2 linked regions of the Halorhodospira halochloris genome follow. The protein of the gene in region 1 binds, or shares a complex with, the protein of each later gene. Links are inferred from orthologs where the notes say so. Each region holds a gene or a part of one and is shown on either strand. Other genes may lie near its edges.

What was found.
Region 2: the proteins of smc (region 1) and HH1059_RS09550 are in contact, whole or in part, in a crystal structure (PDB 3ZGX), measured with the Bacillus subtilis proteins. The link is inferred for Halorhodospira halochloris from one-to-one orthologs.

Annotation. Positions count from the first base shown.
Region 1 is NZ_AP017372.2:1,023,872-1,028,307, forward strand. What follows is about bases 245-4,372. They hold smc (chromosome segregation protein SMC), read left to right. Parts: upstream 245-605; coding sequence 606-4,172; downstream 4,173-4,372. Other genes in these bases: queF (preQ(1) synthase), read right to left, coding at 245-276; zipA (cell division protein ZipA), read left to right, coding at 4,255-4,372. Also shown: more of queF, read right to left, coding at 1-244; more of zipA, read left to right, coding at 4,373-4,436. UniProt on the Bacillus subtilis protein: Required for chromosome condensation and partitioning.
Region 2 is NZ_AP017372.2:2,088,401-2,091,565, reverse strand. Bases 309-3,165 are described here. They hold HH1059_RS09550 (segregation and condensation protein A), read left to right. Parts: upstream 309-1,287; coding sequence 1,288-2,043; downstream 2,044-3,165. Other genes in these bases: rluB (23S rRNA pseudouridine(2605) synthase RluB), read left to right, coding at 2,669-3,165; scpB (SMC-Scp complex subunit ScpB), read left to right, coding at 2,056-2,667; HH1059_RS09555 (tryptophan--tRNA ligase), read left to right, coding at 309-1,177. Outside these bases: more of HH1059_RS09555, read left to right, coding at 1-308. UniProt on the Bacillus subtilis protein: Participates in chromosomal partition during cell division. May act via the formation of a condensin-like complex containing Smc and ScpB that pull DNA away from mid-cell into both cell halves.

The sequences.
Region 1 (4,436 bases):
GGGAGCGGTAACCGTTACCAGATCGTTGAGTATACGGTTGGTGACCGCTTCGTGGAAGGCCCCGGTATCCCGGTAAGACCAGACGTAGAGCTTGAGGGATTTAAGCTCGACACAGAGCCTATCCGGGATGTATTCCAGCTTCAAGGTGGCGAAGTCAGGCTGCCCGGTCTTTGGGCACAGGCAGGTGAACTCGGGGATCTCCATCTGAATGGTGTAATCCCGATCCGGATTGGGGTTGGTGAAGGTTTCCAGTAGTGATGAGCTATCTGTAGTCATTTTCAATTACTTTTTGCAACAGACTTCGGCAAAGTCAAGTCTTTCCAAGTGTCGCCCCAGGCTTGATAATGTCGCACTGCCGTGCCCACGGGTTTAACAACCCCCGTAGGGAACCTCTAAAATCTCCCCCGGAGCCACTCAGTTGCCCCGGTGTGGAGGACGCCGCGAATCCGTCCCTGGAGGCTTCATGGCGCCATCCCTGGCGCCAAGACCTCCACACCGGGGCAACTGAGTGGCTCCGGGGGAGGGGTAGAGGTTACTCGTAGGTGAGTAAGGACATCTATATCATTAAGTTAGCAATGCGGCAGGAGCGCCTCGCAATCTAAATCATGCAGCTCAAAAGGATCAAGCTAGCCGGTTTTAAGTCATTTGTAGACCCGACGCCTGTACCGTTACCCGGGCGTATGGTCGGCGTAGTAGGGCCCAATGGCTGCGGCAAGTCTAACATAATTGATGCGGTGCGCTGGGTTATGGGTGAGAGCTCGGCTAAGCACCTGCGTGGCGAGTCGATGACCGATGTCATATTCAACGGCTCGAGTGAGCGTGCGCCAGTCAGCAAGGCTAGCATTGAACTGCTGTTCGACAACAGCGATGGCGCTATAGGTGGCAAATACTCAGCATTCAATGAGATATCGGTAAAACGGCAGGTAAATCGCGAGGGTCAGTCGCAGTACCTGCTTAATGGGACGCGCTGTCGCCGCCGGGATATCAGTGAGGCCTTTCTTGGCACAGGGCTGCGTCCGCGCGGGTATACCATCATCGAGCAGGGGATGATCTCGCGGGTGATCGAGTCGCGCCCCGAGGAACTTCGTGTCTACCTCGAGGAGGCGGCTGGGATATCTGTCTATAAGGAGCGCCGGCGCGAAACCGAGCGCCGGATTAGGGATACACGCGAGAACCTAGAGCGCCTCGATGATGTTCGTGACGAGGTATATAAGCAGCTAGAGAAGTTGCGCCGCCAGGCCGAGGTGGCCGAGAAGTATCGCCGTTACCGCGCCGAGGAACGGCAGTTACGGGCTGAGCTATCGCTGCTGCGCCGGCGCCGTCTCGATCAGCGGATTGAGGCCCTGGAACAGACCCTAGCCGATCTTGAAAACCAGCGCCAGAGCGCGGTAGCCGAGCAGCGTCACGCCGAGAACGAGATAGAAACCCTGCGCGATAACCTTAGCCAGCGCAATGACGAGCTGAATAAACTGCAGGGGCAATACTATGAGACCGGTGCGCAGTTGGCCTCTTTGGAGGAGAAGATCAATAGTACCCGAGAGCTGCGCCAGCGCCGTGAGCAAGAGCTGGAGCAGACCCGAGAGGCACTGAGTGAGCTGGAGGGTGACAGTGATCAAGATCAACAGCGCCTGAGTGAGCTGCGCGAGCAGCTTGCCGAATTGGAGCCGCTGCTCGAGGCAACAGAGGAAGAAGAGCAAGCGGCGGATGCCGAGCAGCAGCAGGCGCGGCGGGATCTGGATGCTTGGCGTGATCGGGCAGAGTCGCAGCGTGCCGAGCAGCAAGCAGCTCAGCGGCGCGAAGAGGTCGAGCGGACCCGTTATGAGGCAGCAGCACGGCGGGCAGAGGAACTGGCCGAACGCATCACGCGGCTCGATAGTGAGCAGCAGGGGCTCGATATCCAGGCCCTGGAGGAGGAGATCGGTGAGCTGGAGGCGCAGTCTGAGGCGCTCGAGCAGGATTTGGAGTCGCTCCAGGAGCAGCGCGATAGTGCAGCTGGCGAATTAGAGCAACTGATTGCCCAGCGCGATGCCGTAGCCGCGGATTTAGAGCAGGCGCGCGAGGAGGTTAGCGATACCCGCGCCCGGTTGACCTCATTGGAGACCCTGCAGGAGGCTGCCTTAGGCAGAGACGGTGGCGAACTGCGCGAGTGGCTTGAGCAGCAGGGCTGGGGTGATGCCCCGCGCCTTGCCGAGCGGCTGCAGGTGGACAGCCGCTGGGCGCAGGCACTGGAGGTGGTGCTCGCTGAGATGCTGCAGGGGGTCTGTGTCGAGCACGATGAGATCACCTCAAGCGAGCTGGTAGAGAAGGCTTTAGCAGGTCAAGGCGAAAGTAGGGGGCAAGATCAAAGTACAGGACCGGGGGTTGTTTTGATAAGTTGCACGGGACAACACCCCCCGGCTCATGAGGACGGGCCCGGCTCGGGATATCTGCTCGAGCATGTCAGCGGTGCCGCGGTGCTGCGTGAGCTGCTCGCCGGGGTGCGCTGCGCGGACAGCCTGGAGCAGGCGCTGGGCCTGCGCTCTGAGTTGCGGGCAGGAGAGAGTATTGTTACCCCTGAGGGGGTATGGCTGGGTAGCGATTGGTTGCGCACACCTGCCACCGGTCAGCCTGAGAGCGGGGTCCTGGAGCGCGAACAGCAGATGCAGCAATTGCGGGCTGAGCTTGAGGCGGCTGAGGAGCGCCTTGCTGAGCTCACTGAAAAGCTCGCCGCGGCACGCGATGGTGTTAGTCAGGCGCAGGCCCAGCGCGATGAGAAGGCTGCCGAATTGGGGCCGCTCAATCGCCGTCAAGCCGAACTGGCAGCTCGTTTGGAGCAGCGCCGCGAGCAGCTTGAGCGAGCTGAGCAGCGCCGTGCTGAGCTGGCCGACGAGCGGCAGCGGCTGATCGCCCAGCAAAGCTCTGCCCAGAGCGAATGCGCTGAGGCCGATCAAGCTGCGCAAAAGGCAGCTGAGGAGGCGGCGCAGACCGGTGCCGGGCTTGAGGAGTTGGAGGTTGAGCGCGAACAGCTGCGGGATAATCTGGAACAGGCCGCCGAGCGCTTGCGCTCAGCGCGTGAGCGCCGTCATGATCTGTCCATGCAGCGCCAGCAGGCGCAGACCGCGCTGGATTCGTTAAGTAAACAGCTGGATAAGGCTGCCGAACAGCGCGAGCGACTGATGAAGCAGCGCGATGAACTCGCCGCGGCCCTAGCCGAGGAGGACAGTCCGGTTGGTGAACTGCGCGCTAAGCGCGAGTCCCTCCTTGAGCAGCGCAGTCAACTCGAGAGCGAATTGCAGCAGCTGCGCCGCGACAGTGAAGAGCTCGATAGGCGCCTACGCGAGCAGGATCGCCAGCGTCTGGAAGCTGAACAGCGCGCTGAGTCTTTGCGCGAGCAGCTTGAGTCGCAGCGCTTGGAGTTAGGCGAGTTGCGCGTCCATCGCAGCCACGAAGAGACTGCTCTGGCCGAACTGGGTGAGGATGAACAGGCCATCGAGCAGCGGTTGCCCAGTGACGCTGAAGAGGTAGACATCAGTGCCTGGGATGACGCCCTGGAGAAGACTGCGGAGCGTATTCGCCGTCTCGGTTCGGTTAATCTGGCGGCCATCGATGAGTGTGAGCAGCTCGAGGAGCGGCGCAGCTATCTCGATCAGCAGTACACTGATTTGACCGAGGCCCTTGAGACCCTTGAGAGCGCCATTCGCCGCATTGACCGGGAGACCCGTTCGCGTTTTCGTGAGACCTTTGAGCAGGTTAATCAAGAGTTGGGTAAGCTCTTCCCGCGCCTATTTGGTGGCGGGCGGGCCTACCTGGAGCTGACCGACGACGATTTACTCTCTACCGGGGTGGTAGTCCTTGCTCAACCGCCAGGCAAACGGATCACCAACATCCATATGTTGTCTGGTGGGGAGAAGGCATTGACCGCGGTGGCCTTGGTATTTGCTATATTTAACCTCAATCCGGCGCCATTTTGCCTGCTGGATGAGGTCGATGCGCCGCTTGATGAGGCCAATGTAGGGCGATTTTGCGATTTGGTGGCTGAAATGTCGGAGCGTGTGCAGTTTATCCTGATTACCCACAATCGTACTACCATGGAGCGGGTGTCGCACTTATTGGGTGTGACCATGAATGAGCCGGGGGTATCGCGGCTGGTTGCGGTCGATGTAAAAGAGGCTGCGGAGATGGCTGGTGCCTGATGGGAGCTGTTTTATGACTCGAGTTGATAGTAACCCGATGCGCCCCGACAGCTGCGCTGCACTGCTGGGAGAGAGGTAAGCCATGGATCCTTTACGCTGGACAATCCTTGGCATCGGTCTTTTGGTGCTGGTGGCCATTTATCTCGTCGGGCGGTGGCGGGAGAAGCGCCGTCGGGCCAGGGAGAGTGGCTCCGGAAGCCAAGGTGATCCGAGTAGCTCTAGTAGCAAAGAGGGTCTCAAGACTAAAAGCTCGCGCTGGTTTGC
Region 2 (3,165 bases), 1.1 Mb from region 1 along the record:
TATGCGTCCGACTGGGCGCCTGCATCTGGGGCATTATCACGGTGTTCTAAAGAACTGGGTCAACCTGCAAAACGAGTATGAGTGCTTCTTCTTTGTTGCCGATTGGCATGCCCTGACCACTCACTATGAGACGCCAGGGGTGGTTGGTGATAACGTCTGGGAGATGGTTATCGACTGGCTGGCGTGCGGTATAAACCCTAAGTTGGCTTGCATGTTTATTCAGTCTAGGGTCCCTGAGCATGCTGAGTTGCATGTTTTGCTGTCGATGATAACCCCGCTGGGGTGGCTGGAAAGGGTGCCGAGCTTCAAGGATCAGCAGGAGCAGCTGCGTGATAGAGATTTGGCCACGTACGGTTTCCTTGGTTATCCGTTGTTGCAGTCAGCTGATGTGCTCATCTACAAGGCTACTGAGGTCCCAGTGGGGGAGGATCAGGTTGCTCACCTTGAGCTGACGCGCGAAGTGGCCCGCCGTTTTAATCACCTATACGGTGTGGAGCCCGACTTTGAGGAAAAAGCCAAACAAGCGGCGCGCAAAATGGGCAAAAAAAACGCCCGCTTGTATAACGATTTACGTCAGCGCTATCAGCAAAGTGGCGATCGCGAGGCACTAGAGGTTGCTCATGCGCTGCTAGATGGCCAGCCGAACATTACTGTAGCTGACCGCGAGCGGCTATTTGGCTACCTCGATGGCAGCAGTCGCGAATTGTTGCCTGAGCCGGATGTGTTGCTGACCCCAACGGCTAAAATGCCCGGCCTGGATGGGCGCAAGATGTCAAAGTCTTATGCCAATACTATCGGTTTGCGCGAGCCTACTGATGAGGTTGAGCGTAAGATTCGCACTATGCCAACTGATCCGGCCCGGGTGCGGAGAAATGATCCTGGCAATCCGGAAAAATGCCCGGTGTGGGAGTTTCATAAGGTTTACTCTGGGGATGACACCCGCAGCTGGGTTGCCGAAGAGTGCCCGAAGGCGGGCATCGGCTGTATTGAGTGCAAACGCTGTGTTGTTGAGTCTGTGGAGGCTGAATTAGCGCCTATCCGTGAGCGGGCTAAAGAGTATGAGAATGACCCTGAACATGTCCGCTCGATTATCTTTGATGGCTGTGAGAGGGCTCGGGAAGAGGCGCGTGAGACATTGTCAGAGGTGCGTGGAGCGATGGGATTGGAGTATCGGTGAGCGAAGAGGTGCTGGATTCGCAACAGCGTACTGATTGTCCTCCAGAGCAGGTAGATGGCTACGAAGAGGGCGCTGGGCAGCAGCATGAGAACGGTGAGCATGTTGCCAGAATAGGCGAGGAGGTGCTCAGCCGTCTCCCCGATGATTTGTACATTCCGCCTGACGCCCTAGAGGTCTTTCTAGAGGCCTTTGAGGGGCCTCTCGATCTGCTGCTCTACCTTATCCGCCGTCAGAACCTTGATATCCTCAATATCCCTATTGCCGAGATAACACGCCAGTACATGAACTACGTCGAGCTAATGCGCGAATTGCGCCTTGAGCTTGCCGCAGAGTACTTGGTGATGGCGGCGATGCTGGCAGAGATAAAATCACGTGTGCTTTTGCCCCGGCCGAGTTCAAGTGCAGAAGATGAAGAGACTGAAGATCCCAGGGCCGAATTGATTCGTAGGTTGCAAGAGTACGAGCAGTTTAAGCAAGCTGCAGAGGAGCTAGATCAACAACCGCGGTTGGGACGTGATGTTTTTACGGCAGCTGTTTGTGCGCCTGAATGCCGTCCGCAGACTCCGCCACCAGATGTCGGGCTCAAAGATCTGCTCACAGCACTTACCGGGTTATTACAGCGCGCCGAGCGGTATCAAACCCATAGTGTTGAGAGGCAGGCGATCAGCGTCCGCGAGAGAATGAGCGAAACACTTAAAAAGCTGCCCCATGATAGTTATACTCCGCTTGGCGAGCTGTTTACTGCCTCTGAGGGTAGGTCAGGCGTGGTGGTGACCTTCCTTGCTTTGCTGGAGTTGGTGCGCGAGTCACTGATAGAACTAGCTCAGGCCGAAGCTTTTGCGCCCATTTACGTTCGAGCACGTTGATCTTAAATTTCCATGCCCACCGTCAAGAATATCATCGAAGCAGCCCTGCTGGCGTCGGGTGAGCCATTGCGGATTAGTCAGTTACAAGATCTCTTTGTCAGTGATGACGGCATCGAGCCGCCTTCTGCGGAACGGGTCCGTGAGGAGCTTGACAACCTTGCGTCTGAATATGAACAGCGTGGGATTGAGCTACGTAGGGTGGCGGGGGGCTACCGAATCCAGGTGCGTTCCGAATTAGCGCCGTGGGTCTCAAGGTTATGGCAAGAAAGGCCGGCAAGATACTCGCGCGCCCTGCTTGAGACTTTGGCTTTGATTGCATATCGCCAACCAATAACGCGCGGCGAAATTGAGCATGTCCGCGGAGTTAGTGTCAGTACATCTATTATCCGCACACTGGAAGAGTTGGACTGGGTGCAGGTGATCGGCAAGCGCGATGTCCCAGGCCGTCCTGCGCTGTATGCAACCACCGATGCCTTTCTAGCCCATTTTAATCTTGATAGCCTGGCTCAACTGCCAGATTTGGCTGCAGTACATGAGTCTAGTGATAAGCAGCAGGCTGATCGGCAGGCAGCGGAAAACCCCGCGTCAGAATGTGCGGAGTCCTCCACAGTGAGAGGGGAATAGAGTGGCTGACCAAGAAGGTAACAATTTGGCTCAAGAGAATGATTCTCCTCAGGGAGAAAAACTCCAAAAGGTGCTGGCACGTGCCGGAATTGGGTCACGCCGCGAGATGGAGACTGCGATTGCACAGGGTAGGGTAACTGTCGGCGGTCGTACTGCTAGGCTGGGGGATCGAGTCGGGCCGCGTGATCTGGTTGAGTTTGATGGCCGGCTGATCCAGCGGGTGCATCGGCAGCCGCCTATCAGGGTGCTCGTTTACAATAAGCCGGAAGGTGAAGTTACTACTCGATCTGACCCGGAGGGGCGGCCTACGGTGTTTCGCCGGTTGCCGCGCACACCAGGTCGCTGGATTGCCGTGGGCAGATTGGATTTAAATAGTCAGGGCTTGTTGCTATTTACTAATGACGGTGAGCTGGCCAACGCCCTTATGCATCCATCCAAGGGGGTGGAGCGTGAATATGCTTGCCGGATCCGCGGCGAGGTAACCGATGATATGGTTGC